DNA from 2 places in the Massilia sp. TWP1-3-3 genome. Region 2 is predicted to be linked to the other one. Evidence: predicted binding sites of a transcription regulator. Region 2 holds the regulator's gene; the other holds the start of a gene.
What was found. Region 2 encodes LexA, which represses DNA repair genes until DNA is damaged. Its sites were predicted from a motif close to ACTGTATNNNNATACAGT; they were not measured.
Positions count from the first base shown of each region.

Region 1: ACP7D4_RS20560 (VRR-NUC domain-containing protein) is a predicted target of LexA. The motif match lies at 5,787-5,804, and genes of this name have one in related genera.

Region 1 covers NZ_JAFCWX010000024.1:69,413-85,190, forward strand. The annotation lists gene ACP7D4_RS20540 (LiaI-LiaF-like domain-containing protein) at 1-46, shown strand, start outside; gene ACP7D4_RS20545 (sensor histidine kinase) at 46-1,146, shown strand; gene ACP7D4_RS20550 (LytR/AlgR family response regulator transcription factor) at 1,161-1,889, shown strand; gene ACP7D4_RS20555 (ATP-dependent DNA helicase) at 1,870-4,110, opposite strand; gene ACP7D4_RS20560 (VRR-NUC domain-containing protein) at 4,107-5,762, opposite strand; gene ACP7D4_RS20565 (hypothetical protein) at 5,871-6,635, opposite strand; gene ACP7D4_RS20570 (hypothetical protein) at 6,847-7,443, shown strand; gene phaP (TIGR01841 family phasin) at 7,741-8,298, opposite strand; gene ACP7D4_RS20580 (ATP-binding protein) at 8,642-10,450, opposite strand; tRNA gene ACP7D4_RS20585 (tRNA-Leu) at 10,618-10,702, opposite strand; tRNA gene ACP7D4_RS20590 (tRNA-Leu) at 10,837-10,921, opposite strand; gene rnr (ribonuclease R) at 11,268-13,724, shown strand; gene rlmB (23S rRNA (guanosine(2251)-2'-O)-methyltransferase RlmB) at 13,731-14,474, shown strand; gene cysE (serine O-acetyltransferase) at 14,774-15,511, shown strand; gene ACP7D4_RS20610 (YceH family protein) at 15,519-15,778, shown strand, end outside.
Region 2 covers NZ_JAFCWX010000013.1:33,453-49,230, reverse strand. The annotation lists gene accD (acetyl-CoA carboxylase, carboxyltransferase subunit beta) at 1-664, shown strand, start outside; gene folC (bifunctional tetrahydrofolate synthase/dihydrofolate synthase) at 801-2,144, shown strand; gene ACP7D4_RS14915 (SPOR domain-containing protein) at 2,155-3,084, shown strand; gene ACP7D4_RS14910 (CvpA family protein) at 3,115-3,603, shown strand; gene purF (amidophosphoribosyltransferase) at 3,639-5,159, shown strand; gene ACP7D4_RS14900 (cystathionine gamma-synthase family protein) at 5,168-6,439, shown strand; gene ACP7D4_RS14895 (hypothetical protein) at 6,517-7,812, shown strand; gene ACP7D4_RS14890 (tetratricopeptide repeat protein) at 7,990-8,682, shown strand; gene lexA (transcriptional repressor LexA) at 8,733-9,368, opposite strand; gene rpsF (30S ribosomal protein S6) at 9,736-10,140, shown strand; gene priB (primosomal replication protein N) at 10,183-10,476, shown strand; gene rpsR (30S ribosomal protein S18) at 10,509-10,799, shown strand; gene rplI (50S ribosomal protein L9) at 10,826-11,278, shown strand; gene ACP7D4_RS14860 (replicative DNA helicase) at 11,408-12,793, shown strand; gene ACP7D4_RS14855 (DUF47 domain-containing protein) at 12,863-13,489, shown strand; gene ACP7D4_RS14850 (anion permease) at 13,500-14,510, shown strand; gene ACP7D4_RS14845 (GspE/PulE family protein) at 14,663-15,778, opposite strand, start outside.

The sequences.
Region 1 (15,778 bases), on a different contig from region 2:
CATCCGCGGCTACGCCATCATGGGCGGCGTGGAAGTGCGCAACTGATGCAAGCGGTGCCAGCTCTGCCAGGCCTGCAGACGGTGCACGGCGCGCAGGGGGCAGTGTCCACCCGGCGCGGCGCCGCGCTGTACCTGCTGGCGTGGCTGATGCTCGGCATCGCCTTTGCCGCTTTGGTGGTCAGTGCCACTGGCGCCGGGTGGGTCAATGGCCTGGTGTTTGCGATTCCGGCGACGCTGCTCTATGGCTGCGCCGCCGGTTTCTCGTCGTACTATCTGTGCCGCGCCTATCCGCTGGCGGAAAAAAATGCCTTCGCCATCGTGCTGGTGTTTGCATTCTCGGCCATGGTGTCGGGCGCCATGTGGACCATGCTGTGCGTGCTCTGGAACAGCCTGTGGCGCGAGTTGCTGGTGCCGCTCGGGCCGGCGGCGCGCTTTACCGTGTTTGGCCTGGGCGTGATCCTGTACTGCCTGACGTCGGTCGCGCATTACCTGGCCATTGAATTTCAGCGCGCGCGCGCCGCCGAAAGGCGCGAGCTCGAATCGCAACTGGCCGCGCAAGAAGCCGAACTGCGCATGCTGCGTACGCAGATCGACCCGCACTTCCTGTTCAACAGCCTCAATTCGATCAGCGCGCTGACGTCGCAAAATCCGGCCGGCGCGCGCGAAATGACGCTGCAGCTGGCCGAATTTTTCCGGCACACGCTGGGCCTGGAGGCGCACCGCAAGGTCACGCTCGACGCCGAGGTCAAGCTGTTGATGCACTTTCTGGCGATTGAAAAAGTGCGCTTCGGCGCGCGCCTGCAGGTCACGCAAAACATCGTGGAAGGCGCCGGTGCCTGCCTGCTGCCGCCGATGATCCTGCAGCCGCTGGTGGAAAACGCGGTCAAGCATGGCATCGGCCACTTGCCCGGCGGCGGGGCCGTGCGTCTGCATGCCGAGCGGGTCGGCTCGATCCTGCATGTGCGGGTGGAGAACGACGTTGACGAAGACTTGCCGCAAGCGTCTGCGGGCAAGGGCATCGGCCTGGCGAACGTGCGCCAGCGCCTGGGGGCAATGTACGGTCATGAGGCCAGCGTCAACTGGACGCGCGAAGACAATCTGTTCAAGGTGGCGCTGGCGCTGCCCGCCGAGACCAAGGAGCTGTGAAGATGCTTGCGAAATTGCGTGTAATTGTCGTGGACGACGAAGACCTGGCGCGCGGCCTGGTACGCGAGTTCCTGGCCGCGCATGCCGACATCGAGATCGTGGCCGAATGCGCCAACGGCTTTGAAGCGGTCAAGGCAATCACCGAGTGCGATCCGGACCTGGTTTTCCTGGACATCCAGATGCCCAAGCTGAATGGCTTTGAAGTGGTGGAGCTGGCCGGACGCCGGGCGCGCTATATTTTCGTGACCGCCTACGACCAGTATGCGCTCAAGGCGTTCGAGGTGCACGCCGTCGATTATCTGCTCAAGCCGTACAGCCAGAAGCGCTTTGATGAAGCACTCGCGCATGCGCGCACCAGCCTGGGCGGCGCACCCGATCCCGTGGCCGCCGTGGTCGGCGAGGCGCTGGCGCGCAACAAGCCGCTTGACCGGATCCTGATTCGCGATGGCGCCAAGGTGCACGTGATCGGCGTCGAAAAAATCGACTATATCGAGGCCCAGGACGACTACGTGCAGATCCATGCGGAGGGCAAGGGCTACCTCAAGAACCAGCGCCTGGCCGAACTGGAAAGCGCGCTCGACGCCGGCGCATTTGTGCGCATCCACCGCTCGTACATCCTCAATATCGGCTGCATCAGCCGCATCGAACAGGGCAAGGACAGCCACAGCGCCATCCTCAAGGACGGCACCCGCCTGCCGGTCAGCCGCAGCGGCCTGCAAAAGGTCAAGGCGCTGATCGGGTAACTTGCCACCAGCGCGGCAGCAGCGCCTGCACGTCGTCCTGGGCGAAGCGGTCGTCAATCAGATAGACCACGCCGCGGTCGTTCTCGGTGCGGATCACGCGCCCGGCCGCCTGCACCACTTTCTGGATGCCCGGGTACAGATAGGTGTAGTCGTAACCCTGCCCGAAAATGGTCTGCATGCGCTGGCGAATCTGCTCGTTGACGGGATTCATTTGCGGCAGTCCCAGCGTGGCGATAAAGGCACCGATCAGACGCGCGCCCGGCAGGTCGATGCCTTCGCCAAAGGCGCCGCCCAGCACCGCAAAACCGATGCCGCGACTCTCAAGCGTAAAGCGGCCAAGAAAATCGTCGCGCTGCGCTTCGTTCATGCGGCGCGGTTGGTGCCAGGTCGAAATGCCCGGGAACTGCTGCGCGAACTGCGCGGCCACTTGTTCCAGATAATCGAAGCTGCTGAAAAACGCCAGGTAATTTCCGGGCATAGCGTCGTACTGCGCCGCGATCAGGCGCGCGATGGGTGCGGCGGAACTGGCGCGGTGCTGAAAGCGGGTCGAGATGCGCTCGACGATGTGAACGGTGAGCTGTTCGGCCGCAAACGGGGACGCGATGTCGACCCATGCGCTGTTGTCTGGCAGTCCAAGCGCGTCGCCATAATAATTCCAGGGACTGAGCGTGGCCGAGAACAGCGCGGTCGAATGCGACAGCGCAAAGCGTGGCTTGAGAAAGGGCGCGGGCAGGATGTTACGGATGCACAGGCGCGTGTTTTTGGGGTCGACCATGCTCGCGTCGAACAGCGAGTGTTCGCCGAAAAGTTCAGCGAGCCGCGCAAAATGCATGGCGTCGAAATAAAAGCGCTGCAGGGCCGGGTCCATCGGCGCCGGGTTGTCCGACAGGTAGTCGGTGATGGTGGCGCTGGCGCCCTGCAGGGCAGCCAGCAGTTTTTCGGGCGGCGCGGGGAGCACTTCGTAGGCGGCGCTGCCCGCGGCCGGCCAGTTGCGGGCGACCTTGTCGAGCGCTGTCTGCACCAGCTTGGGCGAGCCCGCGCGCGCCGCGCGCAGGGCGAGCCGGTCAAGTTCGGCCGAATACATCTGGCGCGCCCGGTTGACCAGGTTGTGCGCTTCGTCCACCAGCACCGTGATTTTCCACTGGTTGGCCAGCGTCAGGCCGTACAGCAGGGCGCCCAGGTCAAAGTAGTAGTTGTAGTCGCCCACGATCAAGTCCGACCACTTGGCCATTTCGCTGCCCAGGTAGTAGGGGCATACCTCGTGCGCCAGCGCCACGTCGCGCAGCGCGGCGCGATCGAGCATGCCGGCGGCGGCGGCGGCGCTGCGCGCGTGCGGCAGGCGGTCGTAAAAGCCCTTGGCCAGCGGGCACGCGTCGCCGTGGCAAGCCTTGTCGGGATGCTCGCACGCCTTGTCGCGCGCGACCAGTTCCAGCACCCGCAGCGGAACCGCGTCGCCCGTCAGCGAGCGCGCCGCGTCAAGCGCCAGCTTGCGCCCGGGCGTCTTGGCGGCCAGGTAAAACACTTTGTCGATCTTGTGCTGTGGCGCGGCCTTCAGGACCGGGAACAGCGTGCCGACCGTCTTGCCGATGCCGGTCGGCGCCTGCGCCATCACGCAGCGTCCACTGCTGCTGGCCTTGAAGATGGTTTCGGCCAGGTCGCGCTGGCCGGGGCGAAACGCCGGATGGGGAAACTGCAGCGCGGCCAGAGCGGCGTTGCGCGCCAGGCGGTGCGCCAGTTCCTGCTCGGCCCAGGCAACGAAGCGCTCGCACAGGCCGGTGAAGAGCGCCGCCAGCGTCTGCGCGCTTGCCAGCTCGCGCAGCACGGTTTCGCTCTGGCGCCCAATGTCGAAGTACACCAGCGCCAGGTGGACCTGGTCCAGGCCGAGCTTTTGGCACAGCAAGTGGCCGTACACGCGCACCTGCGCCCAGTGCAGGTGGCGATGGTTGTCGGGCATGCTGGCCAGGTCGCCGCGAAAGGTCTTGATTTCTTCGAGCAGGTTCTGGTTCGGATCGTAGCCGTCGGCGCGCCCGCGCACCAGCAGTGGCCCGTGTTCGCCCGACAGGCTCACTTCGGTCTGATAGGTGGCGCCGCGCCGGCCGGTGACGACGGCGTGGCCGGCCATGCCTTCGAGCGCGGTGGGCGAGGGCGTAAAGCGCAAGTCCAGGTCGCCCTGTTTGGCGGTGAACTCGCACAGGGCGCGCACGGCGACGACGTAGCTCAAACCGGCGGCCCGGACCACTGAAGGTAGCACACCGAAATGGGCATCTGGTGCGCGGCGCAGTATTCGATCCAGCGCATCTGGTTGTCCTGCAGGCGGTCGCCCGGGCCTTTTACTTCAATCATGTTGTAGCGCCGCTCGGCGGGCCAGAACTGGATCAGGTCGGGAAAGCCGGTGCGGTTGGCCTTGATGTCGAGCAGGATGCGCTCGCACCATTTTTTCAGGTGCAGCGCGGGGATGCAGTCGAGCGCCATCTCGATCAGTTCGGCGCTGAGCGCTTCCCAGGTCACAAACGGCGACTGGATGCCGCATTTTTCGGCATAGGTGGCGCGGATGGCGGCGCGATAGGCGTCGGTGTCGAGTTCAGCCAAGCATGCCCGAAACGCCGCTTCGCGCCGCGGAAAAAAATCGGCGCTGAACAGGTCTGCCGGGCCGCGGTGGAAAGGGTGGAAAAATGCGCCGGGAATGGCGCTGAAGATGGCGCGCCAGCACAGCAGGCCGAACAGCGCGTTGATCAGCGCATTTTCGACATAGAAGACGGGCGCGTCGTCGCGCTGCAGATGGTCGCGCACCACGCCTTCGACCCACCACGCTTCCTGCGGCATCGGCATCGGCAGGTGCAGGTCCAGGCGCTGCACCGCCGGGTTGCGCCGCGACGGCGCTTTTTCGTGGCCAAGCCGGCGCGCCAGGCGCGGCCCGATGCGCGCGAGCTGCTGGCGTTCGGCGTCGCTCTCCGGCGCTTTTTGGGCCAGCGTGAGCAAGGTATGGGCGCGCTGGTATTGACCGTCTTTTTCCAGCACCCGGATGGCCCGGCCGCGCGCGCCGGGAAAGCGGCAGCGCGTGTACAAATCAATGGCGCCGGCCCAGTCCTTTTGCTTTTCAACGTGCTGGGCGATCTGGAACAGCAGCCGTTCGCGCCGGCTGTCGATCCAGTCATTGTCAAACGCCTCTGGCGGCAGGGAATGCAGCACGTCGTCCAGCGCCTCGCCAGCTTCGAAGCGCTCCTTGCAGCCATGCAGCGCGAGATAGTCGTCGACGTCGCCCCGATGGCGAAAACCGCGCGAGTGTGCGCTGAAGTCGACCTTTTCAAACTTGAATACACCTAGGTCGGAGAGCACGAACTCGGTCCAGTCCTGGCGCAGATTGCCAAAGAAAATGAGGCGCAAGCGGTCGCACAGGGGTTTGACAAGGATGCTGTAGACCACGTCGGTGGAGTCGCGGCACCAGTGCGAAAAGGCGCGCGCATCGTCAAACTGGGTACGCAGCGCTGCCAGCTGCTCGGCCTTGCGGGCGCCTTTTTCGTGCAACGACAGGCGGAAAACGGTAGCCAGCTCGTCTTTGAGCAGCAGGTCGAACAGTTCGTCGAGCGACATGACCGGGTCGCAGGAGACCCAGCCGGTGGGCAGCAAATGGCGCGCGGCCTCGACCGGGCAGCCGATTTCAGCGTAGTTGAGCTTGCTAGCGCGAAATAATGTGCCTTTGCGCATGACCATGCGCACGAGCAGGGCGCGCGCAGGCTGGGGCAGGGTCGCGAACAGGGCGATGAAGGCGCGCTCATCGTCAAGGAGCAGGTCGTCGTAACGCTCGGCGATCCATTCCAGCACCCGATGGAAATTATCGAGATAGTAAAACTCGTTTTCAAGCACTTTGCGCATCTGCACTACCGGACTTCTCTATTAACTGTGATTATATACAGTATAACTTCTGACCCCGGCAAAGCCCAGAAAATTCCCTCTTTTCGCGCGCGCTGTGGTTTTTGCCGGTCAAGGTTTCAACTTGTGCAATTCGGCGCAGCCGTGGTCCTTGGGCGTAACGGGCATGCAGGTTCCCTGAGCGCGCCCGGCCAGTTCCATCGCCACCGCCGGCGCCGAGGCGGGCAGGGGCGCTGGCGTGAGCAGCAAGATCGCCGCGATCAGGGCAACATCCGGATCGGGCGCAGGGATCGTCAGCGTGGGTTCCCGGGGTGCCGGTTTCATCGGCGCAGGCCTGATTTTTTTCTCGCGCTCGAGCAGGGCGGCCAGGGCGCGCCCGTGCAGTGCTGGTTTTTTAGGCGCGCCGGCGAGCCGGGTGGGCTGCCTGGCCTTGGCTTTCGCTTTCGGCTTGGTCGCCGGGTGCATGCGTGTGGCCGGCGTCTGCGTCGGCAGCATGCCGGCAGTGCGCGCCTCATGCTGCAACGCTGGCGGAACGGGCGGTTCAGCCGGCGCGGCAGGCGGGGGTAAAGACGCCAGCTGGGCTTCGACCGAGTCCACGGTCTCGAGCCGGGCGGCGGCCACGATGACCTTGCCGTCCGGGGAATGATCGCTCTCCTGCGCCAGCAGGGCCAGCACTGCAAGCACCGCGGCTACGAGCAGCGCGCCCAAGGTCAGCATCGCCGTTTGCAAGCGGGTCAGTCGCTCCGGTTCTTCGCTGAACAATTGACGGCGATACGGCTTGGGCAGGCTGAAGTCTTTCTTGCTGACGGTGCGCCTGGGCTGCGGGGACCGCTTCGTTGGGGCGAGCGGAAAGGGTTTGTCGTCGGAAGCGTGCAAGTTCGACTCCTTGATTGGGAACCACGTTCCTAATTAGAAAGAAACTGCACGAGATCGCCATGATCTTTCTCTTGCTTCCTTCCGATTGTCCGCCCGGTGTCGCTTTTGTTTTCCGAAATGAAGCGTGCCGCACCGGTACATTGATCAGGCGCAATCGCCGTGCTTTTTCGGGAACCAATAATAGACTTCGGACTACAACTCGAGGCCTGCCATGAATGCGAAACAATTTCTTATGAGCCTCTCATGCGTTGCGGTGCTCGCCGCCTGCGCATCGACCACGCCGGCGCCGCCCGCGCCGCCTGCCATGGCCACCTTGCTGCAGCAGGCCGACAGCGCGCTCAAGTTGGGTCAGAGCGCCGCTGCCGTCGCCACCCTGAAAATCGCTACGCGGGCTTACCCGCTGGAGAAGACCGCCTGGCTGCGCATTGCCCAGGTCAGCTTCGATTGCCACGAATACGGGGAGACCATCACGCATGCGAAAAAAGTGCTGGAGCTTGACCCGGACAACGTCGTGGCAACCAGCTTGCTGGCAGTGAGCGGCCTGCGCGTGTCGAGCAAGGCGCTGGCCGACCTGACGGTCAAAAACAGGATCGTGACGGGCGACGTGCGCGCCGAAGCCCAGAATCTGGCGACGATTTTACGCACCAGCGTTGGCGGCGAGATCATCCCGGCCGTGGAAAAAACGGAGCGCAGCAAGCCGCGTGCAGGCCGCCCGCAAAAGACCATCGCTGCCTCGCAGGGGCCTCGCTCCACTACCGAGGAGGTGCTGGACCTCCTGAATCAACCGAACGTTCCGGTGAAAAAGTAATCGAATTCTCACACAACAATCACACTAGCGGGAGAAAACATGAGAGCACCAACCATAACGTACCTGGCGCAACTGCCGGCACGCAAGCGCACTACCTTGATCATGCTGTTCGTGGTCATGTGTGGCGGACTGGTGGCAGGGGGCGTACTTTCTTGAAACAGGCCATGCCGCTGGCGCGCAATGCGCAGCGGCATGGCTTGCTGTTGATGTTGACGTCAATGTTGATGTTGACGTCAATGTTGATGCTGGCGTCAATGTTGATGTTGATCTCGGCGACTGAGCTTCGCCTGCACCAGCCTATCCTGCTTTTTTCGCCCGCTTCTCGTTTGGCGCTACCTGTTCGGTTGCCTTTGCAATCTGGTCTTCGACAACCTGGACCGCCTGGCGCGTGGCCTGGGTGACTTGCTCGTAGCCCTGGAAGGCATTGTCAATCGCGGCCTTCATGATCTGCACTGCATTTTCCGAACCCGGCTTGACGTTCTTAGTCACATCATAGATGAGGGCCGACAGCGTGCTTTTCGCTTCGGCGATATGGGCGTCGGCCGCGCTCGTAAATTCGGTGTGGATGTCGTCGATAATGACCTTGAGCTGGGAGCCGTATTCAACGACTCCTTCCACGTTCGGCTGCGCGTGCGCGGCGGCCGCAGCCATGGCGGCCTTGGCATCCTTGGCCTGGCTCATTTCTTTACCTGCCGCCATCGACCCTTCCACCGAGTTTTTTGCCGTCGCCATGTTCAAGGCAACGACCTGTTCCACGCCTTCGACCGCCTTGCTGGTGAGGGCGTTAAAGGTCATCATCTGGAGTTCAAAAAGAGTCTTGGTGGCGGATGCAAATTGTTCGGGATTCGTAAACATTAACTTCTCCTCAGTTTGAATGGATGCTACGGACGACGTGTTGAATCTCTCCTCAAAGGGCAATGCTGTTCAAGGTATTATTGAGTGTACGCCAGCTTTGTGCAATGGCTATCTTTGAATGGGCCGTGTGCCTTTTCCCAGCCTGGGCCGAGCGCGGTTTGGGCGCAGACCTGCTTTCCGTCGAGCTTGCTGCGCCAGGTGTACCAGGGCGCGGGACCGGCCACCGCGCCCGCGCTGATACATGCAAGCAGGGTGAGGGCGCCAAGCGAGGAGAAAGATTTCATCATTGAAGCCGAGCATAGCCTGTTGGCGCCGCAAGTCAAGCACCGCACATGGGTGCAGATCAAGCGGGCGCCTTGGCGTCCGGCGCGACGCGCGGCAGCAGCAGCGTAAAACAGCTTCCCTGGCCAACGTCGCTGTGCAGCGCGATATGGCCGCCCAGCACGCCGCTGACGATATTGTGGGCCACGTGCAAGCCCAGGCCGGAGCCACCGGACCCTAGCCTGGTGGTAAAGAACGGATCGTACACGCGGTCGGCCAGTTCGGGCGCGATGCCAGCGCCGTCGTCGGCCACGGAGATGCTGACCTGGTCCTCACCCACCGGCCAGGCCGCAATGCGGATGGTGCCGTGCCCGTCCGGCGCAAAGGCGTGCACCAGGCAATTTTCAAACAGGTTGCTCAGCACTTGCGACAAGGGACCCGGGTAGCCGTCCATGGTCGGTGCGTTCAGTGCGGGCGCGATCGACAGTTCCACGCTGACCGGCCGCTGGCGAATCGCTATGCGCAGCGGCAAGGCGACTTCTTCAATCAGCTCCGCCACCGAAAAATCGCGCCGCTGCGACGTGGTGCGGTCCACTGCGAGCTGCTTGAAAGTGGTGACGAGCTTGGCGGCGCGGTGCAGGTTGCGTACCAGGAGGTCGCCCGCCTCGTGCGCCCGCGCGAGATAGTTTTCGAGCGTGGAGCGGCGCAGCCCGCCCGCCACGCCATCGGCCAACTGCTGCACGTGTTCGGCCATGGTGGTGGCCACCACCAGGCTGTTGCCGATCGGCGTATTGAGTTCGTGCGCAACGCCGGCCACCAGCGCGCCCAGCGCGGCCAGCTTGTCGCGCCGCACCAGTTCGTCTTGCGTGAGCGAGAGTGTCTCCAGCGCCGCCGTCAGCGCCGCCGTGCGCGCGGCCACCAGTTCCTCGAGATGTTCGCGGTGCTGGTTCAGTTCGCGCTCGCGGCGCGTGCGTTCGATGGCGATGCCGGCCAGGTGCGTGGCCACTTCGATCAGGCGCATGTCGTCCTGGTCGGGCGAGCGCACTTCGCGGTAATACATGGCGAAACTGCCCAGCACCTGTTGCTGGTCGAGGTAGATCGGGGTCGACCAGCAGGCGCGCAAACCGTAGGGCGCGGCCAATGCCCGGTAGGGCGCCCACAGTGGATCGGTCGAGATGTCGGAGACGATCACCGCTTCCTTGCGAAACATGGCCGAGCCGCAAGAGCCGACGTCAGGACCGATGGCAACGCCGTCCAGCAGCGCCATGTAGGAGGCGGGCAGGCTGGGCGCCGCGCCCGGGCGCAGCTTGATCCCGTCGTCGTCGAGCAGCATCACGCTGCAGATGACGCCGTCGGACTGGCTTTCGATGAGCAGCATCAGCTGGTCCAGCGTGGCCGTCAGCGGCGCGCCGCGCGCGACCATTTCCAGCACCTGGCCCTGGCCCTTGCGCAGCTTTTCGGCCTGGTTGCGGCGCGTAACGTCGATCAGGCGCACGTGCATCAAGCGGCCACTGGGCGTGGGCATGATCACCAGGCGCAGTTCGCACTCGATCAGGCGCCCGCTGTTATGCACGAACTCGGCCTCGAACACTTGCAGCACGCCGTTGCACACGCGCGCAATAAAATGGTCCATCAATTGCTGCGAAGGGGTGCCGTCGCGCTGGACGGGAGGGCACAGGTCAATCAGGCGGCGCGCGAGCAATTCGCGCTCGGACAGACCGAACTGCGAGCATGCCTTGGGGTTGACGTCGATCAGGCGACCGCTGTCGATGTCGAACAGGAGCACGGTGTCGGGCGAGGCCGACAGCAGGGCGTGATAATTGACCTGCAGTGACAGCGGATCGATGTCGGCATGCATGGACGACGTGGCGGCGTTGACGGGGGGCGACATTTTCACGGCCTTCTTCCTCTGGCGGGAGTTGGTTCAGTGTAGACCATATGCACGCTGAATGCCGCATTGCTTTGAATCAAGCCTGCCAACGCAAAACACCGCAGCCTTTTGCAAGGACTGCGGCGCCGTAAATATTGCGAATTCATGCGGAGTTACTTCCGGTAGAGTGGTGCCCACGGAGGGACTCGAACCCCCACACCCGAAGGCACATGGACCTGAACCATGCGCGTCTACCAATTCCGCCACGTGGGCACTGATACAACAAGTCTGCTACTGACTCAAACTAAAACGCCGCAATCGAGCGATTACGGCGAATCGATGAGCTTACTGATTGACTACTGATTGACTGCTTACTGACTGCTGCGGAAATCTCTACCGAAATAGAGTGGTGCCCACGGAGGGACTCGAACCCCCACACCCGAAGGCACATGGACCTGAACCATGCGCGTCTACCAATTCCGCCACGTGGGCATATTCCTGCGATTACTCACTGCAACCCGGCGTTGCCGCCGAGAACTGCTATCATACTAGCCTTTGAAGTTTTGCGCCAGACTAACTTTCGTTACTCCGCTGCTGTTTCCGCTGCCAATATGCTGCATTTTTTCCGCTGCAGATCTGGCTCGCCGCGAAAGACCAAAATTATAGCGGAACATTTTGAAATGTCAAAGCTCCGGTAAAAGAAACTTCGCAGCACGCTACGTTAGGCGAAACGCACGGGTGTCCGTTACACTACGCCTATCACCGTGTCAATAATCACCGTGTCAGTGCCCGCCAAGAAGTAGCGGGTCCACTGCCAAAAACAAATATAGAAAACGATTTGAACCAAATTACACACACCATCCCTAGCCGCGAGGATATTCTCGGCATTTTCCGTAACGCTCAGGCGCCGCTTGATCTGCAAGAGATCGCGCGCACGCTCAAGGTCAAGACTGCCGCGATCGAAGTTCTCACGCGCCGCTTGAACGCCATGCAGCGCGACGGCCAGATCTTCTCCGACGACGAAGGCAACTACTCGCTGTCGCAAGACACCGGTTTTGTCGCAGGCAGGGTCAGCGCGCACCGCGACGGCTTCGGCTTCGTCATCCCCGACGAACCGGGCGAAGATCTGTTCTTGTCCGACAAAGAAATGCAGAAAGTGCTGCATGGCGACCGCGTGTTGGCCAAAGTCACCGGCACCGACCGCCGCGGGCGCCAGGAAGGCACCATCGTCGAAGTCGTCTCGCGCGCCAACACGCACGTCATCGGCCGCCTGTTAAATGAAAATGGCGTCTGGATCGTCGCCCCTGAAGACAAGCGCATCGGCCAGGACATTTTAGTGTCCGGCACACCCGGCAAGGCCAAGGCTGGCCAGATCGTCAGCGTTGAATTGTCCGAGCAGCCGTCGCGCTTCAAGCAGCCGGCCGGCAAGGTCGTTGAAGTACTTGGCGACCTGGACGACCCTGGCATGGAAATCGAAATTGCCGTGCGCAAGTTCGGCGTGCCGCATATCTTTTCAGCCGCCGCGCTCAAGAGCGCCGCCAAGCTGCCCGGCGAAGTGCGCGACGCCGACCTCGAAGACCGGGTCGACCTGCGCGACGTACCGTTGGTCACCATCGACGGCGAAGACGCGCGCGACTTCGATGACGCGGTCTATTGCGAACCGGTGGTCGTGGGCAAGGCCAACTGCTTCCGCCTGATCGTCGCCATTGCCGACGTCAGCCATTACGTCAAGCCGAACGACGCGCTCGACGTCGACGCGCTCGAGCGCAGCACATCGGTGTACTTTCCGCGCCGCGTGATCCCGATGCTGCCCGAAAAACTCTCGAACGGCCTGTGTTCGCTGAACCCGGCCGTCGACCGTCTGACGCTCGTTTGCGACGCCGTCATTTCGGACAAGGGCGAGATCAAGGCGTACCAGTTCTATCCGGCCGTGATCCATTCGGCCGCGCGCCTGACCTACAACGAAGTGGCCGACATCCTGGGCAACACCGCCGGCCCTGAAGCTGCGCGCCGTCCGGCCATCGTGCCCCATCTGCTCAATTTGTACGATGTGTACCACGCGCTGCACAAGGCGCGCCAGGAACGCGGCGCGATCGACTTTGAAACCACCGAAACCTACATCGTCTGCAATGCCCTGGGCAAGATCGAAAAGATCATCCCGCGCACCCGCAACGACGCCCACAAGGTGATCGAAGAATGCATGCTGGCCGCGAACGTGTGCGCGGCCGACCTGCTGATTCGCCACAAGCATCCGGGCACCTACCGCATCCACGCCTCGCCGACCAAGGAAAAGCTCACGCAAGTGCGCACCTTCTTGAAGCAGGTGGGCCTGGACCTGCAAGGCGGCGACAAGCCGACAGCGGGCGACTACGCCAACATGATGAAGCAGATCAAGGACCGTCCCGACGCCCAGCTACTGCAAACCATGTTGCTGCGCTCGATGCAGCAAGCGGTCTACAGCCCCGACAATATCGGCCACTTCGGCCTGGCGTACGAGGCCTATGCCCACTTCACCAGCCCGATTCGCCGCTATCCCGACCTGCTGACGCACCGCGCCATCAAGGCCATTTTGCTCGGCAAAAAATACGAGCCGAAGGGCATCGACCTGACCGCCCTCAACTCCAACGTCTCGAACGCCACGCGCAAGCAGAAGGCCAAGGACAAGGCGGCCGGCACCCAGAAAAACGAGAAGGACTTGACGATCTGGGACGCCCTGGGCGTGCACTGTTCGGCCAACGAGCGGCGCGCCGACGAAGCCTCGCGCGACGTCGAAGCCTGGCTCAAGTGCTACTTCATCAAGGACAAGCTGGGCGAGGAATTCACCGGCGTGGTGTCGGGCGTGACGACCTTCGGCATTTTCGTGCAGCTCGATGCCCTGTTTGTCGAAGGCCTGGTGCACATCACCGAACTTGGCACCGACTTTTTCCAGTACGACGATGCGCGCCACGAACTGCGCGGCGAACGCACCGGCAAGCGCTACCAGCTGACGGACCGCGTGACGGTGCAGGTGGCGCGGGTGGACCTGGAAGCGCGCAAGATCGACCTGGTGCTGGCCGGCGGCAGTATCGCCGCCGACACCGGTGCGGGCCAGCCCAAGAGCGCCGCGCACAAGGCGCTCGACGCCAAACCGGGCAAGTCGCGCGAGCCGAAGGTCAACACCGCGGGGCGCTATGACCTCGACACCAGTGAAGCCAAGCCACGCCGCAGCAAATCGGCGTCGGCCGGCACCAAGAGCGCTTCGCGCTCAGCCAAGCCGGCAGCCAAAACCAGCAAGTCCAACAAGAATAAGCGATAAGAAGTAATGAAGAATAAAATGATTTTCGGGTTCCACGCGGTGACCTCGCGCTTGCGTCATGAAGCGTCGTCGGTGGAAGAGATTTTTGTCGACGCCACGCGCGAAGACCGGCGCATGCACGACCTGATCGCCAGCGCCAAGGGCATGGGCGTGCGCGTGATGCCGGTCGATTCGGCGCGCCTTGACAAGATCGTCGGCACCCGCCGCCACCAGGGCGTGATCGCGTTTGCCAGCCAGCTGGCGCTGGCGCGCAACCTGGACGAATTGCTCGACGCGATCGAAGGTCCGCCGATGCTGCTCATTTTGGATGGCATCACCGACCCGCACAACCTGGGCGCCTGTCTGCGCGTGGCCGACGGCGTTGGCGCACACGCAGTGATCGTGCCCAAGGACCGTGCGGTGGGCTTGAATGCGACCGTCGCCAAGGTTGCCAGCGGCGCGGCCGAAACCGTGCCGTACATTGCCGTGACCAACCTGGCGCGCACCATGCGCGACCTGAAGGACCGCGACATCTGGCTGATCGGCACCAGCGACGACGCCGACAAGGGCTTGTACCAGGCCGACTTTACCGGCCCGACTGCGCTGGTCATGGGTTCGGAAGGCGAGGGCATGCGCCGCCTGACGCGCGAGACGTGCGACATGCTGGTCAATATCCCGATGTTTGGTTCGGTCGAGAGCTTGAACGTCTCGGTGGCGTCGGGCGTCTGCCTGTACGAAGCGCGCCGCCAGCGGCTGGCCAAGGAAGGCTGACGCCGCAGGCCGATCGTGGCGCAATGCGCGCCTTGCGCTTTTGCGCCCTACGGTGTGCGACGGATTTGCCACGCGATCGCCACGGGTTTCGCCCGAATCCGGCCCGAATCCGGCTCGAATCTGGGCACGAACGTGCCAACGAATCTCCCACGCACCGTAGGGCGCAAAAGCGCTGCGCGCGCATTGCGCCACGCTCAGCCGGGGACCTTTTGATCGCCCCGTCGACTTTGACCCCCCGTAAGCAAGCATGGGGCGAATACGCTACCATGCCTGTATCGCAACTGTTTCCCTCCCCATCTATGTTCCCCAATCTGCGCGACGATATCAAGAGCATCATTGAGCGCGACCCCGCGGCGCGCAATGCCTGGGAAGTGTTTACCTGCTATCCGGGCTTCCAGGCCATCATGATGCATCGCTGGGCGCACGCCTGCTGGACGCGCGAACTCAAATGGATAGGCCGCTTCATTTCCTATATCGCGCGCATCATCACCGGCATCGAAATCCACCCCGGCGCCACCATCGGCCACCGGGTCTTTATCGACCATGGCTTTGGCGTGGTCATCGGCGAGACCGCCAACGTGGGCGACGACTGCACCATCTACCAGGGCGTGACGCTGGGCGGCACCTCGCTTGGCGCCGGCACCAAGCGCCACCCCACGCTCGAACGCGGCGTCATCATCGGCGCCGGCGCCAAGGTGCTCGGTTCATTTACGGTGGGCGAGTATGCCAAGGTCGGCTCGAACGCGGTTGTCATCAAGCCGGTGCCGGCCGGCGCGACGGCGGTGGGCAACCCGGCGCACATCGTCCAGAAGAATGCCGATTCGCTCAGCGCCCATTTGTTTTCGGCCTACGGCGTCACGCCCAACGGCGACGACCCGCTCTCGAAAGCCTTGCACGGCCTGATCAACCACGCCGCGCGCCAGGACGAGCAGCTCGAACGCCTGACGGCGCTGATGAAGGCGTCGGGAATAGCCTGCGCGAGCATGCCCGAATGTGATAAATTGGATTCGGTAGAGCTCAATAAACTGGTCGAGTAAGGAAGCCATGACACAAGAAACACCCGACGGCGCGCCCATCCTGGACCCGTTTGAAATCCGCGTGCTGGCCGTGCTGGCCGAGAAAGAAGCGCTCACGCCGGATAACTATCCGATGACGCTCAACGCCATCACCAACGGCTGCAATCAACTGTCTAGCCGCGACCCGGTGATGCAGCTCTCCGACGAGACGGTGCAGGAAGTGCTGCAAAGCCTGATGCAGCGAAAATACGTCAACGGCATCACGCAAGCGGGTGCGCGCGCCGCCAA
Region 2 (15,778 bases):
TGAAGGCGGGCGCTACGAAATCGGCCAGGAAACGCTGCCGGTCGATACGCTCAAGTTCAAGGACAGCAAAAAATACCCTGACCGCCTCAAGGCGGCAATGGAAGCGACGGGCGAGACCGACGCCCTGATCGTCCTTGGCGGGTCCATCATGAGCCTGCCTGTCGTGGTGGCCTGCTTTGAATTCGAATTCATGGGCGGTTCCATGGGCTCCGTGGTCGGCGAGCGCTTCGTGCGCGGTGCCCAGGTCGCGCTTGAGCAAAAGGTGCCGTTCATCTGCATCACCGCCACCGGCGGCGCGCGCATGCAGGAAGGCTTGCTCTCGCTGATGCAAATGGCCAAGACGACCGCGATGCTGACCAAGCTGTCCGAGAAAAAGCTGCCTTTCATCAGCGTGCTGACCGATCCGACCATGGGCGGCGTGTCGGCCTCGTTCGCTTTCATGGGCGACGTGGTCATTGCCGAGCCAAAGGCGCTGATCGGCTTTGCCGGGCCGCGCGTGATTGAAAACACCGTGCGCGAAAAACTGCCTGAAGGCTTCCAGCGCGCCGAGTTTTTGGTCACCAAGGGCGCGGTCGACATGATCGTGGACCGGCGCAAGATGCGCGACGAAATCGCGCATTTGCTGGCGCTGCTGCAGGATCAGGCTGTTGAAGTGATCGCATAACATTCGTTTTATCCGGGCACGCATGGCGCAATGCGCTTCGCTTTTGCGCCCTACGGCCAGCAGTGCACCGTAGGGCGCAAAAGGACAAAGTCCGCATTGCGCCATGAGCCGCCAATATCTTCCTCCGGTTCTCCTCATGTCCACCACTCCCACCACTCCCACCACTCCCATCACTCCCACCACTCCCACCACTCCCACCACCTTGCCCGCCTGGCTCGCGCTGCTTGAATCGCGCCACGCCGAAGTCCATATCGACATGGGCCTTGAGCGGGTGCGCGCCGTCAAGGAACGCCTTAGCCTTGCCTTTGCCTGTCCCGTCATCATGGTGGCCGGCACCAACGGCAAAGGCTCGACCTGCGCCATGCTCGAGGCAATCTTGCTGCGCGCCGGCTACCGGGTGGGCCTGTACATCAAACCGCACTTCCTCGACTTTAACGAGCGCGCGCGCGTCAACGGCGAACTGGCCAGCGACGAAGCGCTGGTCGCCAGCTTCGACGCGGTGGAAGAAAAGCGCGGCGACATTGATCTGACGTATTTCGAATTCACCACGCTGGCCATCATGCACCTGCTGTCCAGGTCCAAGGTGGACGTGGCCATCCTTGAAGTCGGCCTGGGCGGACGGCTTGACGCAGTCAACGTGATCGACGCCGATGTCGCCATCGTCACCTCGGTCGACATCGACCACACCGACTACCTGGGCGACACGCGCGAAAAAATCGGCTTTGAAAAAGCGGGCATTTTCCGCCCCGGCAAAGCTGCCATCTGCAGCGACCCAGTCCCTCCCGCCTCGCTGGTGGCGCACGCCGAGGCGATCGGCGCCGACCTGTGGCTGCTGGGGCGCGACTTCAATTATTCGGGCGACAAGCAGCAGTGGAATTACGGCGGACGCGAGCAGCGCCGCAATTCGCTTGCCTATCCAAGCCTGCGCGGCGCCAACCAGTTGCTTAACGCCTCGGCCGCGCTGGCCGCGCTGGAAGTGCTGCGCCTGGAGCTGCCGGTCGGCGCGCAGGATATCCGCACCGGGCTGGTGGTGGTGGAGCTGCCGGGGCGCTTCCAGGTCTTGCCTGGGCGTCCCACCGTCATCCTGGACGTCGCCCACAACCCGCACGCCGCCGCGGCGCTGGCGCAAAACCTGGGCAATATGGGTTTTCATCCTTACACCTACGCGGTGTTTGGCGTCATGCAAGACAAGGACATCGACGGCGTGATCGCGCCCATGGCGCAATACGTGGACCACTGGTGCGCGGCCGATCTGCCGTCGCCCCGTTCGGCCAGCGCGGCCAGCCTGGTCGAGCGCCTCGGCCAATTGCCGCTGGGCGACGCCAAACCGGGCGAACGCACGGTCGCCGGCTTTGCCGATCCGGCCGCAGCTTTTGCAAATGCAATGAGCCGGGCCGGGGAGAATGATAGAATTGTGGTCTTTGGCTCCTTCTACACCGTCGCCGGCGTGATGGCAGCCCGAAAAACCTCACTTCATTAAAGAAAAACGCATGGGCTTGTTCTCGTTCCTCAATAAAAACAAGCAAGAAGCTGCCGACGAAGACAGCAGTTACGTCGCCCGTGACGATGACGCCGCAGCCGGGGCGCGGGCCCGTTCCAAGCGCGCTTCCAGCGCAGGCGAGCCTGCCGCCCGCCGCACCAAAGATGGCCGCGCCGCAGTTGACCCGGTGCTGCCCGAGAAAAAACGCGCGCGCCGCCGCCTGGTCGGGGCCATCGCACTGGCGCTGGCGGTCGCTGTTGGCCTGCCGATGATCCTCGACTCCGAACCCAAGCCGCTCGCCACTGACATCGATATTCGTATTCCCGCCAAGGACAGGGCGCCCGCACAACCGCTGCCGGCCCCTGTGGCCGCTGCCGAGACGCTCGACAAAAGCGAGGTGATTGTGCCGCCGCCGAATTCCTTCGTCCCCCCCGCCGATCCGGCACCGCCTGCGCGCGAGGTGGCCGAGGTGCGCCCGGTTGCGCTTAAGCCCGCCCTGAAGAGCGATCCTAAGCCCGATCTTAAGCCCGCCCTGAAGATCGATCCTAAGCCCGAGCTCAAGCCCGAAGTCAAGCCGGACCCGAAGCCGGCCCGTGTCGAACCAAGGACTGTCGACAAGCCGGCCGTCAAGCTGGCCGAAGCCAAGCCGGACGCCAGGACCGAAGACGAACGCGCCATGGCGATTTTGGAAGACAAGCCGGCCGCGCCAATCAGCCAGAAAATCGTCTGGCAAGTGGCCGCACTGGCCAGCCAGGACAAAGCCAACGAACTGCAAGCCAGACTGAAGGCGGCAGGGGTCGCCTCCTTTACCAAAAAGGGCGCTAGCCCGAATGGCGAACTGATCCGGGTGCGCGTCGGCCCGTTCAGCAAGGAAGAGGGTGACAAGATCCGCCCCAAGCTGGCCAAAATGGGCCTGTCGGCCAGCGTCGTCTCCCATTAATAACAACATGACTGACGGGAACTGCGCGGCGTGACGATTTTCGATTACCTGGTCATCTTTATCCTGGCAGCGTCGATCGTCATCAGCACCATGCGCGGTCTGGTCAAGGAAATACTGTCGCTGGTCAGCTGGATCGTCGCCTTTGTCGTTGCCAATATGTTCGGCGCGCAATTGGCTCCCCTGTTGCCGGACGTGATACCGGGCGCCGCAATGCGCTTGATTGTCGCCTTTATTGCCTTGTTCATCGGCGTGCGCCTGTTGATGGGGCTGTTGATGCTGGCGGTCGATGCCCTGATCAAGGCCAGTGGCTTGAGCCTGGCCGACCGCGGACTTGGCGGGTTGTTTGGCTTGGCGCGCGGGATTGTCATTGTGCTGGCGGCGGTAATCGTGGCCGGCATGACCGCCTTGCCCAAGCAAGATTTCTGGACCCAGGCGCTACTGAGCCCGATGGCCGAAACCGGGGCGCGCACCGTCAAACCCTTTCTTCCTGCGGCCCTGTCGCAGCACGTGAACTTTTAAGTTTTTTATCATCAGTCAGTCTCTAGGAGCGCACCATGTGTGGCATCGTCGGCGTCGTCTCGCATAATTCCGTCAACCAGCTTTTGTATGATGCCTTGCTGCTGTTGCAGCATCGCGGTCAGGATGCGGCGGGAATTGCAACCAGTCATAGCAATATGTTCTCCATGCACAAGGCCAACGGCCTCGTGCGTGACGTGTTCCGCACGCGTAATATGCGTTCGTTGCAAGGCAATTCCGGCATCGGCCACTGCCGCTATCCGACCGCCGGCTCGTCCAGCGAAGAAGAAGCGCAGCCGTTTTACGTCAATGCGCCGTTCGGCATCACGCTGGCCCACAACGGCAACCTGACCAACCAGGCCCAGTTGAAGTCCGAGATGTTCCGCAACGACCGGCGCCACATCAACACCGATTCCGATTCCGAGGTGCTGCTCAACGTGCTGGCCCACGAAATCCAGGAGTCCACCACCGGCATGACGCTCGACCCGGACAACGTCTTCAAGGCGGTCGCGGCCGTGCACCGCCGCGTGCGCGGCGCCTACGCCGTGGTTGCGCAGATCGCCGGCCACGGGCTGCTGGCGTTTCGCGATCCGTTCGGCATCCGTCCGCTGTGCATCGGTGTCAACGAGACCGAGCAGGGCAACGAATACCTGGTCGCCAGCGAGTCGGTCGCGCTCGAAGGCATCGGCTTTCGCTTCCTGCGCGACATCGCCCCGGGCGAAGCGGTCTTCATCGACAACGACGGCAAGCTCCACGAGCGCCAGTGCGCCGACAATCCATCGCTCAATCCCTGCGCGTTCGAGTATGTTTACCTGGCCCGCCCCGATTCCATTCTCGACGGCGCCTCGGTGTATGCCACGCGCCTGAAAATGGGCGAGTACCTGGCCGACAAGGTGCGCGCACAATTCCAGCACGGCGAGATCGACGTCGTCATGCCGATTCCCGACTCCTCGCGTCCGGCCGCGATCCAGCTCGCGCTCAAGCTGGGCGTCGAATACCGCGAAGGCTTCATCAAGAACCGCTACATCGGCCGCACCTTCCTGATGCCTGGTCAGGCGATTCGCAGCAAGTCGGTGCGCCAGAAGCTCAACGCTATCGCTTCCGAATTCAAGGGCAAGAACGTGCTGCTGGTGGACGACTCCATCGTGCGCGGCACCACTAGCCGCGAGATTGTGCAGATGGCCCGTGAGGCCGGCGCGCGCAATGTGTTTTTCGCTTCCGCCGCGCCGCCGGTGCTGTTCCCGAACGTGTACGGCATCGACATGCCAACGCGCGACGAATTGATCGCATATGGCCGCAGCACCGAGGAAGTCTGCCGCGAAATCACGGCCGACGCCCTGGTGTACCAAGATGTGGACGCCCTCAAGCGCTCGATCTCGGACGTCAACCCGGTACTGAAAAACTTCGAAGCTTCCTGCTTTGACGGTATTTACGTGACCGGCGACGTGACGGTGGACTACCTCAACGAGCTGGAATACGCGCGCAATCATCCGAAGGACGCGCCGCTGGAAGACGCGGCCCGCACCCAGCTGAACCTGAACCTGGCCACGGCCGAGTAAGGAGTTTCATGAGCGAGCAAAACCAGAAAAAAACCTACGGCTTTACGACCACGATTTTGCACAACGACCGGCAAAAGCCGATCGAACACGGCTCGCTACACAAGCCCGTGCATACCTCGGTCGCTTTTGGCTACACCGACGCGCGCCAGCTGGCGTCGGTTTTCCAGGGCAAGGAGCCGGGCTTTCGCTACGGCCGCCAGGGCAATCCGACCATTGCTGCTTTAGAGGACAAGGTCACGCGCATGGAAGACGGCGTGGCCACGATCTGCTTTGCCACCGGCATGGGCGCCATCGGCGCCGTATTTCAGGCGCTGCTGAAGGCGGGCGACCATGTGGTGTCGTCCGCTTTCCTGTTCGGGAACACCAACAGCCTGTGGCAGACGGCGGCGGGGCAGGGCGTGGACGTGGCCTTTGTCGACGCCACCGCCGTGGCCAACGTGCAGGCGGCGCTGACGCCGGCGACGCGCATCGTATTTGTCGAGACCATCGCCAATCCGCGCACGCAGGTGGCGGACCTGGCGCGCATCGGCGCGCTGTGCAAGGAGCGCGGCATCCTGTTCGTGGTGGATAACACCATGACCACGCCTTACCTGTTCCGCCCCAAATCGGTGGGGGCGGGCCTGGTGGTCAATGCGCTGACCAAGTCGATCGGCGGGCATGGCATCGCCCTGGGCGGCAGCCTGACCGACACCGGCGTCTATGACTGGAGCGTTTACCCGAATATCGCGGCCAATTACAAGCGCCAGCCGCAGCCGATGTGGGGCATGGTGCAATTGCGCGCCAAGGGCTTGCGCGACTTTGGGGCCTCGCTGGGGCCCGAGGCGGCGCACCACATCGCCGTGGGCGCCGAGACGCTGGCCTTGCGCATGGAGCGCGCCTCGTCCAATGCGCTGGCGCTGGCGCGCATGCTGGAAGCGGACGAGCGCGTGGCCGCCGTACATTATCCCGGCCTGGCGTCGCACCCGCAGCACGCGCTGGCCTCCAGCCTGTTCAAAGCTTATGGCGCCTTGTTCAGCTTTGAGCTGAAAGAAGGCATCGATTGCTTCGACTACCTGAACCGGCTCAAGCTTGGTATCGCCGCCAGTAACCTGGGCGACACGCGCACGCTGGTCATTCCGGTGGCGCACACGATCTTTTTCGAGATGGGCGCCGAGCGGCGCGCCAGCATGGGGATCGCCGAATCGCTGATCCGGGTGTCGGTCGGTATCGAAGATATCGACGACCTGCTGGCCGACTTTGGCGAGGCTTTGCGGGACGCGCCGTCCACCGCAGCCGCATAGGGAAAAATAGTGGCGAAATGACAGCGTCGGGGATTATTTTTTAATAAGAAAGATGTTATTCTAGGCAAGATTGTCCGTTGTCAAAGGCGGCACCTTGTCATTCCTCCCAGGAGAATATCATTCCTTTTTGCCCGAATACCGTTTTCCGTTTCGCCGCACGGCCAGTTGCCGCAGGTGTACTGGCCTTCATCGCGCTCGTTGGCGCACCGCTGGCCAACGCCGCCGATGACGATTACCTGTTCTTCCCGATCTCGGCCACCGACAATACGCGCGCGATCCACCTGACGTCGCTTGTCTTCAGCACCGACGGCTTGCTCACCTCCTCGACCCGCTATCCGCGCAGCCGCAGCGAAGGCTGGCTGCCGGACGAAGCGGGCCGCGCCGCCTACAACTACGACACGCGCCTGATCGATTGCGAGACCGGCTTTTATGCCGAAACGTCGACCGCGCTGCTCGACCAGGCCGGGGTGCAGGTCGCCTCGCGCAACAGCCCGGCGCGCCAGGTAAGCGCCCAGCTCGAGCAGCAGCTCAAGCGAGCCGACAGCGACAACTGGCCCGAGCCGAGCGACATTTTCCTCGCGTGCGCGGCCGCGTCGAGCCCTACGCTCAAGGGCCAGCGCGCTGCGCGCGCGATCAAGGCGCAATTCGTCGCCCCCGACCCGGCCAATCCGGCCCAGCTCGAAGACAGCAAGCAGCTCTTTACCATGGCGCGCATGCATTACGACTTCAGCAGCCTGGAAAAGCAGCCGCCCGCTTTCGCGCTGGCGCTGTTTGGCGAGATGCGCGGGCAGCACGCCGCGTGGCGCAAATCGATCAACAGTCCTTATTTTCCAGCGCCGAGCGACAGCGTGGCCGATGCAGCCACGCTTGCCAAGGTCAACGCCGGCATGCGCGCCGCGGGCCTGGAGCGCGTGGTTGTCAAAGGCTTGAAGGGGAGTGCCTTCGACCAGGTCTATCAGGCCGATGCCGCCCACCCGGGCATCGCGCAAAAGCAGCCGCCTGGCGCCGCATTTGCCATCGAAACAGCGCACACCGATTGCGAGAGCCGCCTGTTCATGCCGTTCGACCAGCAGATTTTCGACAATGGCGGAAAACTGATCGCCAGCGTGCAGCTCGGCGCAAAGCAGGCGCTGGCCGACATGAAGCGGCGCTACGGAGCGGACAATGATGGCGCTGCAGGATTTGATAGCGTGGCGATTGCCGCCAATGCCGGCGTGATCTGCGGGCTGGTGGAAGCGGCGCGCCATCCCAAGCCAGCGGCTGCGCCCGACGCGCTGCTGTATGGCATGGCGCCGGGCGCGCTGTCAAAGCAGCAGAGCGCGGCCGAGATGCTGCTCGCAATTCGCGCCGCGCGCCGCAACTACCGGCCCTGAGAAAGAGGTGCGGCTGATGGCCGACGCTGTGAAAGGTGCAGGCTCGCGCATGCCTGTACCGTTCGGCAGCGCGCTGCGGCGCCGGATGATGCGCGTCAATGGCGAAGCGGATTGAACTGAAAGCGCAAAACCGGTTTATCATCTTGGCTTGATCCTACTGCGCAAGACTGCTAACACATGAAGAAAACCCTGTTCTGCCTGACCCTGTTGCTGTGCGGCGCGGCGCAAGCCGATGACCTGTCGAGCGCGAACGCGCTCTTTGCCAAGAAGGATTATCCGCAAGCCTTGCAGTTATTTACCAAGGCCGCCAACGCCGGCAACGCCGAAGCACAGTTGCACGTTGGCGAAATGTATCTATACGGCGACGCCGGCAGCGTGGACCTGGTCAAGGCCGAGTCATGGTTCAAGAAGTCGGCCGCGAAGGGCAACAAGACGGCGCTTGCCGCGCTGGAGATGATGACGCGGCGCGAAGCCCACAAAGAAGAGATCGCTTACTGGATGTCGAAGTACGACGGTGCTGACTTAAAGTCAGGCAAGTACCGTTGTCCGGTGCCGCGGATCCCGGCCATGTCGAAAGTGAACGATGAAATTGCCGCCGTCGCCGCCAAAGTCCAGGCCTGGCAGCTGTGCTACAACGGCTTTGTTGAAAACATCAACGCCGCCACGCCCCTAACCAAGCGCATCCCTGCCGACATTGCCGACCTGCTCACCAAAGACGAAATGGCCACCGCCACCACGCACCTCGAAGGCGTGCAGGCGCGCATCGTCGAAGAAGCCCGCATCGCCTCCAAATTGCTGCTGGCCGACTACGCCGTCTGGCGCGACGCCACCGACGCCTACGTTGCCGAGCACAACCGCATGGTCAAGTAGCCACAGTCAAACAACATCTACCCCGGGGTAGATTGCGGGAATGGTTGCTGTTAGTGCCAGCTGCGCATCAGGCCGACGGCCAGGCCTTCGAGCGCGAAGTCGTCGGTTTCAGGGTCGACGCGGATGACCTTGAAATCGGGATTTTCGGGCAGCAGTTCAATAATGCCGTTGGTTTTCTTGTAGCGCTTGACGGTGACGTCTTCGCCGATCCGGGCAACGACAATCTGGCCGTTCTTGGCCGTATCGACCTTTTTTACGGCCAGCAAGTCGCCGTCCATGATGCCGGCGTCGCGCATCGACCACCCCCGTACCTTGAGCAAAAAGTCAGGCTTGGACGAGAACATCGCCGGGTCGACACTGTAAGTGGCTTCCACATGCTCCTGCGCCAAGATGGGCGAGCCGGCAGCGACGCGCCCGACCAGCGGCAGCGACATCATCAGCGAGGCCGGCACCAGCGGGATCACGTCCAGGCTGGCGCCGATCAGGCGGATGCCGCGCGACGTGCCCGGTGAAATTTCGATCGCACCCTTGCGCGCAAGCGCTTGCAGATGCTCCTCGGCCGCATTGGCCGACTTGAAGCCAAGTTCGTTGGCAATCTCGGCGCGGGTCGGTGGAAAGCCCGTGTTGTCGATCGCGTCCTTGATCAGGTTGAGGATTTGTTCTTGACGTGGTGTGAGCTTGATCATCGGTATAAGAGACTGTTTGTATAAACAGACTGTATTTTTGTACAGTATTTCGCTCAGCGCAAGTATTAAATGCGGTTTTGCCTGAATTATTTGCACTTTGACGTGTCAATTTCAGCGAATGAAGAAGATTTCATCAGCGAAGTAGCCCTTGCAGGCGGCCTCACGCGATCAGAGATCGGCTTTGCCGGCGGCCATGCCAGGCTGCCCAAGCCGACTTCTTGACCACGATTTCATCCCCGGACTTTGAGGGAGCAACAAGGGCATTGCCAGCCGGCGCCATCTCGCGCTATAATTGCCGGCTTTCCCTTCCCACACTCGTCTTGACGCCGAGGTGGGCATCTGTTTAAACGTCCCTAAGGAGTTATGCATGCGTCATTATGAAATCGTCTTTATCGTCCACCCGGACCAAAGCGAGCAAGTCCCGGCGATGATCGAACGCTACAAAGCCAGCGTATCCACGCGCGGTGGTTCCATTCACCGTGTTGAAGATTGGGGTCGTCGTCAGATGGCTTACTCGATCAACAAGCTGCCAAAAGCGCACTACATCTGCATGAACATCGAATGCGACAACGAGACGCTGGTTGATCTTGAGACCGCGTTCAAATTCAATGATGCGGTGCTGCGTCACCTCACCGTTCGCATGAAGAAGGCTGAAACCACGCCATCGCCGATGATGAAATCGGTACAACGTGAAGACGCAGCCAAGAGCCACCGCTCGGAAGCTCCGGCTCCTGCCGCAGCAGCTCCAGCCCCAGCTCAAGCAGCAGCGTAATTTTTTGTTTGAAAGTCCTGAACGCGAATTGATGCCACCTCGGTGAATCAACTCCAGTTCGTAGCCCTGATTGGCGAGCGCGATGTGTTGCGCTACACCCCGGCCGGCGTGCCCATCGTGTCCGCCACCCTGATGCACAGTTCGCAGCAGGTCGAAGCAGGGGTGCCCAGGCTGACCGAGTTTGAAATTGCCGCTGTTGCAGCGGGCGAGATTTCAGGCAGGTTCAGCCAGGCCGAATTAGGCGCAGCGCACCAGTTCACGGGATTTTTGGCAAAGAAGAACCGCAGCAGCAAAAGCCTGGTGTTTCACATCATTGATTTCTGTGCCGCCGCTTAAGCGACGATACATTTTAAATACAGGAGCCTCAAATGGCATTCGGTAAAAAATTCGACAAGAACAAGCTCAAGCTTAAAGAAAAACGCAAACAACAGAACCCACTGTTCAAGCGTAAGAAATTCTGCCGCTTCACGGCAGCGAACGTAGAACAGGTCGACTACAAAGACGTCGACACGCTGAAAGACTTCGTCCAGGAAAATGGCAAAATCATGCCAGCACGCCTGACCGGTACCAAGGCGCACTACCAGCGCCAGGTTGACACCGCAATCAAGCGCGCCCGCTACCTCGCGTTGCTGCCATACACCGATCTGCACCACGCTTAAGCGCTGGCAGATAAAGGAGAACTCATATGCAAATCATTCTGTTAGAAAAAGTTGTTAACGTCGGCAATCTGGGCGACGTCGTCAAAGTCAAAGACGGTTACGCACGTAACTTCCTGATCCCGCAACGCATGGCTCGTCGTGCTACCGCTTCGGCAGTGGCAGAATTCGAAGTTAAGCGCGCTGAACTGGAAAAAGCTGCCGCTGCAAAGCTGGCCGTTTCCCAGGCTGAAGGCGAAAAGCTGTCGGGCATGACCATCGCTATCGCTCAAAAAGCGGGCGTCGATGGCCGTCTGTTCGGTTCGGTCACCAACTTCGACATCGCTGAAGCGCTAACAAAGGCTGGTTTCGCGGTTGAAAAGGCACAAGTACGCATGCCTACCGGCCCATTGAAGACGACCGGCGAGCACGCTGTTGCTGTCGCTCTGCACACCGACGTGGTTGTTGAAATCACGATCGCTGTTACCGGCGAAGCTGCTTAAAGCACGAAGCGCCATCAAGCAGCAACATGCTGCTGCATTACAAAAAAAGCCGGGTTTCCCGGCTTTTTTTACGTCGAATTCTCCCCAATTATGTCAGGTGGTTGACCCTAAGCAGGTATAATTCGCGCCATGAACGCACCATCCGATCCGCAAGTCGACGCTCTTCGCATTCCGCCGCATTCCATTGAAGCAGAGCAGTCTGTTATCGGGGGATTACTGCGTGATAACGCCGCGTTCGACCGCATTGCCGACATGATGCATGCGGACGATTTTTACCGCTACGACCACCGCATCATCTTCGAACAGATCGTCAAGCTGATCAACAGCTCGCGCCCGGCCGACGTGATCACCGTGTTCGAGGCCATGTCGAATATCGGCAAGGCCGAAGACGTGGGCGGCATGCAGTACCTGAACGCGATGGCGCAAAATACGCCGTCGGCGGCGAATATCCGGCGCTACGCCGAGATCGTGCGCGACCGCGGCGTGCTGCGCAAACTGATCACCGTGGCCGATGAAATCCAGGGCAATGCGTTCAACCCGCAAGGCAAGGAAGTCAAGCAGATGCTCGACGAAGCGGAGTCCAAGATTTTTGCCATCGCCGAGCAGGGCGCGCGCGGCTCGCAAGGCTGGATCGCGGTGCAGCCGCTGCTAACGCAAGTGGTCGAGCGTATCGATGAACTGTATAGCCGTGACAACCAGAGCGAAATCACGGGCGTGCCAACCGGCTTTATTGACCTGGACCGCATGACCTCCGGCTTGCAGCCGGGCGACCTGGTGATCGTCGCCGGCCGTCCTTCGATGGGCAAGACCGCATTCTCGGTCAACATCGGCGAAAACGTCGCGATCGAGGCGGGCCTGCCGGTCGCAATTTTCTCGATGGAGATGGGCGGCACCCAGCTGGCGATGCGTATGCTCGGCTCCGTGGGGCAGCTCGACCAGCACCGCCTGCGCACCGGCCGCCTACTTGACGAAGACTGGCCGCGCCTGACGCACGCGATTCAAAAAATGAACGAAGCGCAGTTGTATATCGACGAGACGCCGGCGCTCAATCCGATCGAGCTGCGCGCGCGTGCGCGCCGCCTGTCGCGCCAGTGCGGCAAGCTTGGCCTGATCATCATCGACTACATCCAGCTCATGACGGGCAGCCAGCCGGGCGACAACCGCGCCTCGGAGATTTCCGAGATTTCGCGTAGCCTGAAGGGCCTGGCCAAGGAATTGCATTGCCCGGTGATCGCCTTGTCCCAGCTGAACCGCTCGCTGGAGCAGCGCCCCAACAAGCGCCCCATCATGTCCGACTTGCGCGAGTCGGGCGCGATCGAGCAGGATGCGGACGTCATCATTTTCCTGTACCGCGACGAGGTCTACAACCCCGATTCGCCGGACAAGGGGACGGCCGAGATCATCATCGGCAAGCAGCGTAATGGTCCGATCGGTTCCATTCGCCTGACCTGGATCGGTCAGTACACCAAGTTCGGCAATTACAGCGGTGGCCTGGCCCTTTACCAGGGTGACTAATTCAATGCGCCGTCTGGCTTTGATAGCGGCGGCCTTCAGCAGTATCAATATGCTTTAACGGAGATAGCCATGTTTGGACGTTTAATGCCCACCGAGGGCAAATTCTTTGACCTTTTCAACCAGCACGCCGATCTGTGCGTGAAGGGCGCGCAAGAAATGGTTGGTCTGATGACCAACTTCGACGACCTTGAAGTGCGCACCCACGCTATTGAAGGCATCGAAAAGCAGGCCGACAAGATCACCTACGCCACCGTCGACATGCTGCACAAGACGTTCATCACGCCGATCGACCGTGACGACATCCACAAGCTGATCACGCGCATGGACGACATCCTGGACTTGATGGAAGACGCCGCCCAGACCGTGTCGCTGTACGACTTGAAGGCCGTTACGCCGGAAGCCAAGCGCCTGGCCGAACTGTGCCTCGCATGCTGCGAAAAAGTGCAGGCCGCCGTCGCGCTGCTGCACAACATGGACAACTCGCAAAAGATCGTCGCCATCTGCGAAGAGATCGACCGCCTTGAGTCCGACGCCGACCATGTCATGCGCGCGGCCATGTCCAAGCTGTTTCGCGACGAGCCGGACGTACGCAACCTGATCAAGATGAAAGCAATCTACGAGATCCTCGAGACGGTCACCGATCGCTGCGAAGATGTCGCCAATATCATCGAAGGCATCATCGTCGAAAACGCATAAAGAACATCAGATGAATAACCTGCAGATCAGTATTTATGTGCTTGTGCTGTTGATCGGCCTGGCGCTGATTTTCGACTTCATGAATGGCTTTCACGACGCGGCCAATGCGATTGCGACCGTGGTTTCGACCGGCGTGTTAAAGCCGCAGAGCGCGGTGGCGATGGCGGCCTTTTTTAACTTCATCGCCATCTTCGTGGTGGGGCTGAAGGTCGCGTCGATGATCGGCAAGGGGATTATTCATCCCGAGATCATCGATCAGTATGTGATTTTTGGCGCGCTGGTGGGCGCCATCGTCTGGAACCTGATTACCTGGTACTACGGCATTCCTTCGTCTTCCTCGCACGCGCTGATCGGCGGGCTGGTGGGTGCAGCGGTCGCCAAGGCGGGCACGGGTGCGCTGGTATCCGGCGGCCTGGTCAAGACGGTGGTGTTCATCGTTGTGGCGCCGTTGCTGGGCTTTTTGCTCGGCTCGATCATGATGCTGATCGTCTCGTGGCTCTTCGTACGCTCCACGCCACGCAAGGTCGACACCTGGTTTCGCCGCTTGCAGCTGGTGTCGGCCGCTGCCTACAGCCTGGGCCACGGCGGCAACGATGCGCAAAAAACGCTGGGCATCATCTGGATGCTGCTGATCGCGTCCGGCCACATGAGCAAGGCCGATCTCGCGCCGCCGTACTGGGCCATCGTCGCCTGCTACACGGCGATCAGTTTCGGCACGCTGTTTGGCGGCTGGCGCATCGTCAAGACCATGGGCCAAAAGATCACCAAGCTTAAGCCCGTCGGCGGCTTTTGCGCGGAAACCGGCGGCGCGATCACCCTGTTCATGTCCAGTTTCCTGGGCGTTCCGGTATCGACCACGCACGTCATTACGGGCGCCATTGTCGGTGTCGGTTCGGCGCAGAAGATGTCCGCGGTGCGTTGGGGCGTGGCGGGCAATATCGTGTGGGCGTGGTTCCTGACGATTCCGGCGGCGGCATTCATGTCGGCAGTGGCTTGGTGGATCGGCACCAAAATCATGTAAGCAGTCAGATGCAAGAACAGCCGTTCGATGAAGATTGAACGGCTTTTTTTTCGCCTGCACCCTGCACGGCCACGCACCATGGCACGGTAGGTCGCAAAAGCGCAGCGCATTGCGACAGGCGTCAACGCGTCATATCGTGGCCCGGTGAGCTGCTACTTGATGCACACCTGCCGCACCGTTCTGAAATCAACCAGCCCTTGCAGCACCTTCTCGATCCCATCCATCTTCAAGGTCAGCATCCCGTCTTCGAGCGCCGCCGCCAGCAATTCAGCCACCCGCGCGTGCTCCTGCAGCAGCTGCTTGACCTTGTCGGTCCCGATCATCAGCTCATGCAATCCCATGCGCCCGTTGTAACCCAGATTGCACTCGGCGCAGCCCACCGCCCGGTACAGGGTAAAGCTGCCATCGGCCTGGGCATAGCGCTCGCGCCAGCTGACCAGCACTTTGGCGCGCCCGCCCTCCGGATCGCGGATGAAGGCCGCCGTGTTCACCAGTTCAGCGCAAAACTGCGTGAGCAGGTACTCGATTTCGTCGGCCCTCGGCACATAGGCCAGCTTGCAGCGCGTGCACAGGCGCTTGCACAGCCGCTGCGCCAAAATGCCGAGCAGGGCGTCGGCAAAATTGAACGGGTCCATGCCCATGTCGAGCAGGCGCACGATCGATTCGGGGGCGCTGTTGGTATGCAGCGTGGCCAGCACCAGGTGCCCCGTCAGCGACGCTTCAATGCCGATGCTGACGGTTTCCTTGTCGCGCATCTCGCCCACCATGATGATGTCCGGATCGGCCCGCAAAAATGCGCGCATCACGGTGGCGAAGTCGAGCCCCGCCTTGCGGTTGACCTGCACCTGGCGCAAGCCCTTCTGCGTGATTTCGACCGGGTCTTCCGCAGTCCAGATCTTGGTGTCGGGCGTATTCAAGTACTGGAGTACCGAGTGCAGCGTGGTGGTCTTGCCCGAGCCGGTAGGCCCGCACACGAAAAACAGGCCATACGGTTTTTCAATCGCCCCGCGCAGGCGCTCCAGGTTCTGCGGCAGCACGCCCAGATTGTCGAGCGGGATCGCGTCGCCTGCGGCCAGGATGCGCATTACCACGTCTTCCACGCCGCCGCTCGACGGAATGGTCGCCACGCGCAGCTCGATGTCGAGCGGTCCGTACTTGTTGAACTTGATCTTGCCGTCCTGCGGCTTGCGCCGCTCGGACGTGTCAAGGTCGCACATGATCTTGATGCGCGCCACCAGCGCATTGCGGTAGCTCGACGAGATGTCGAT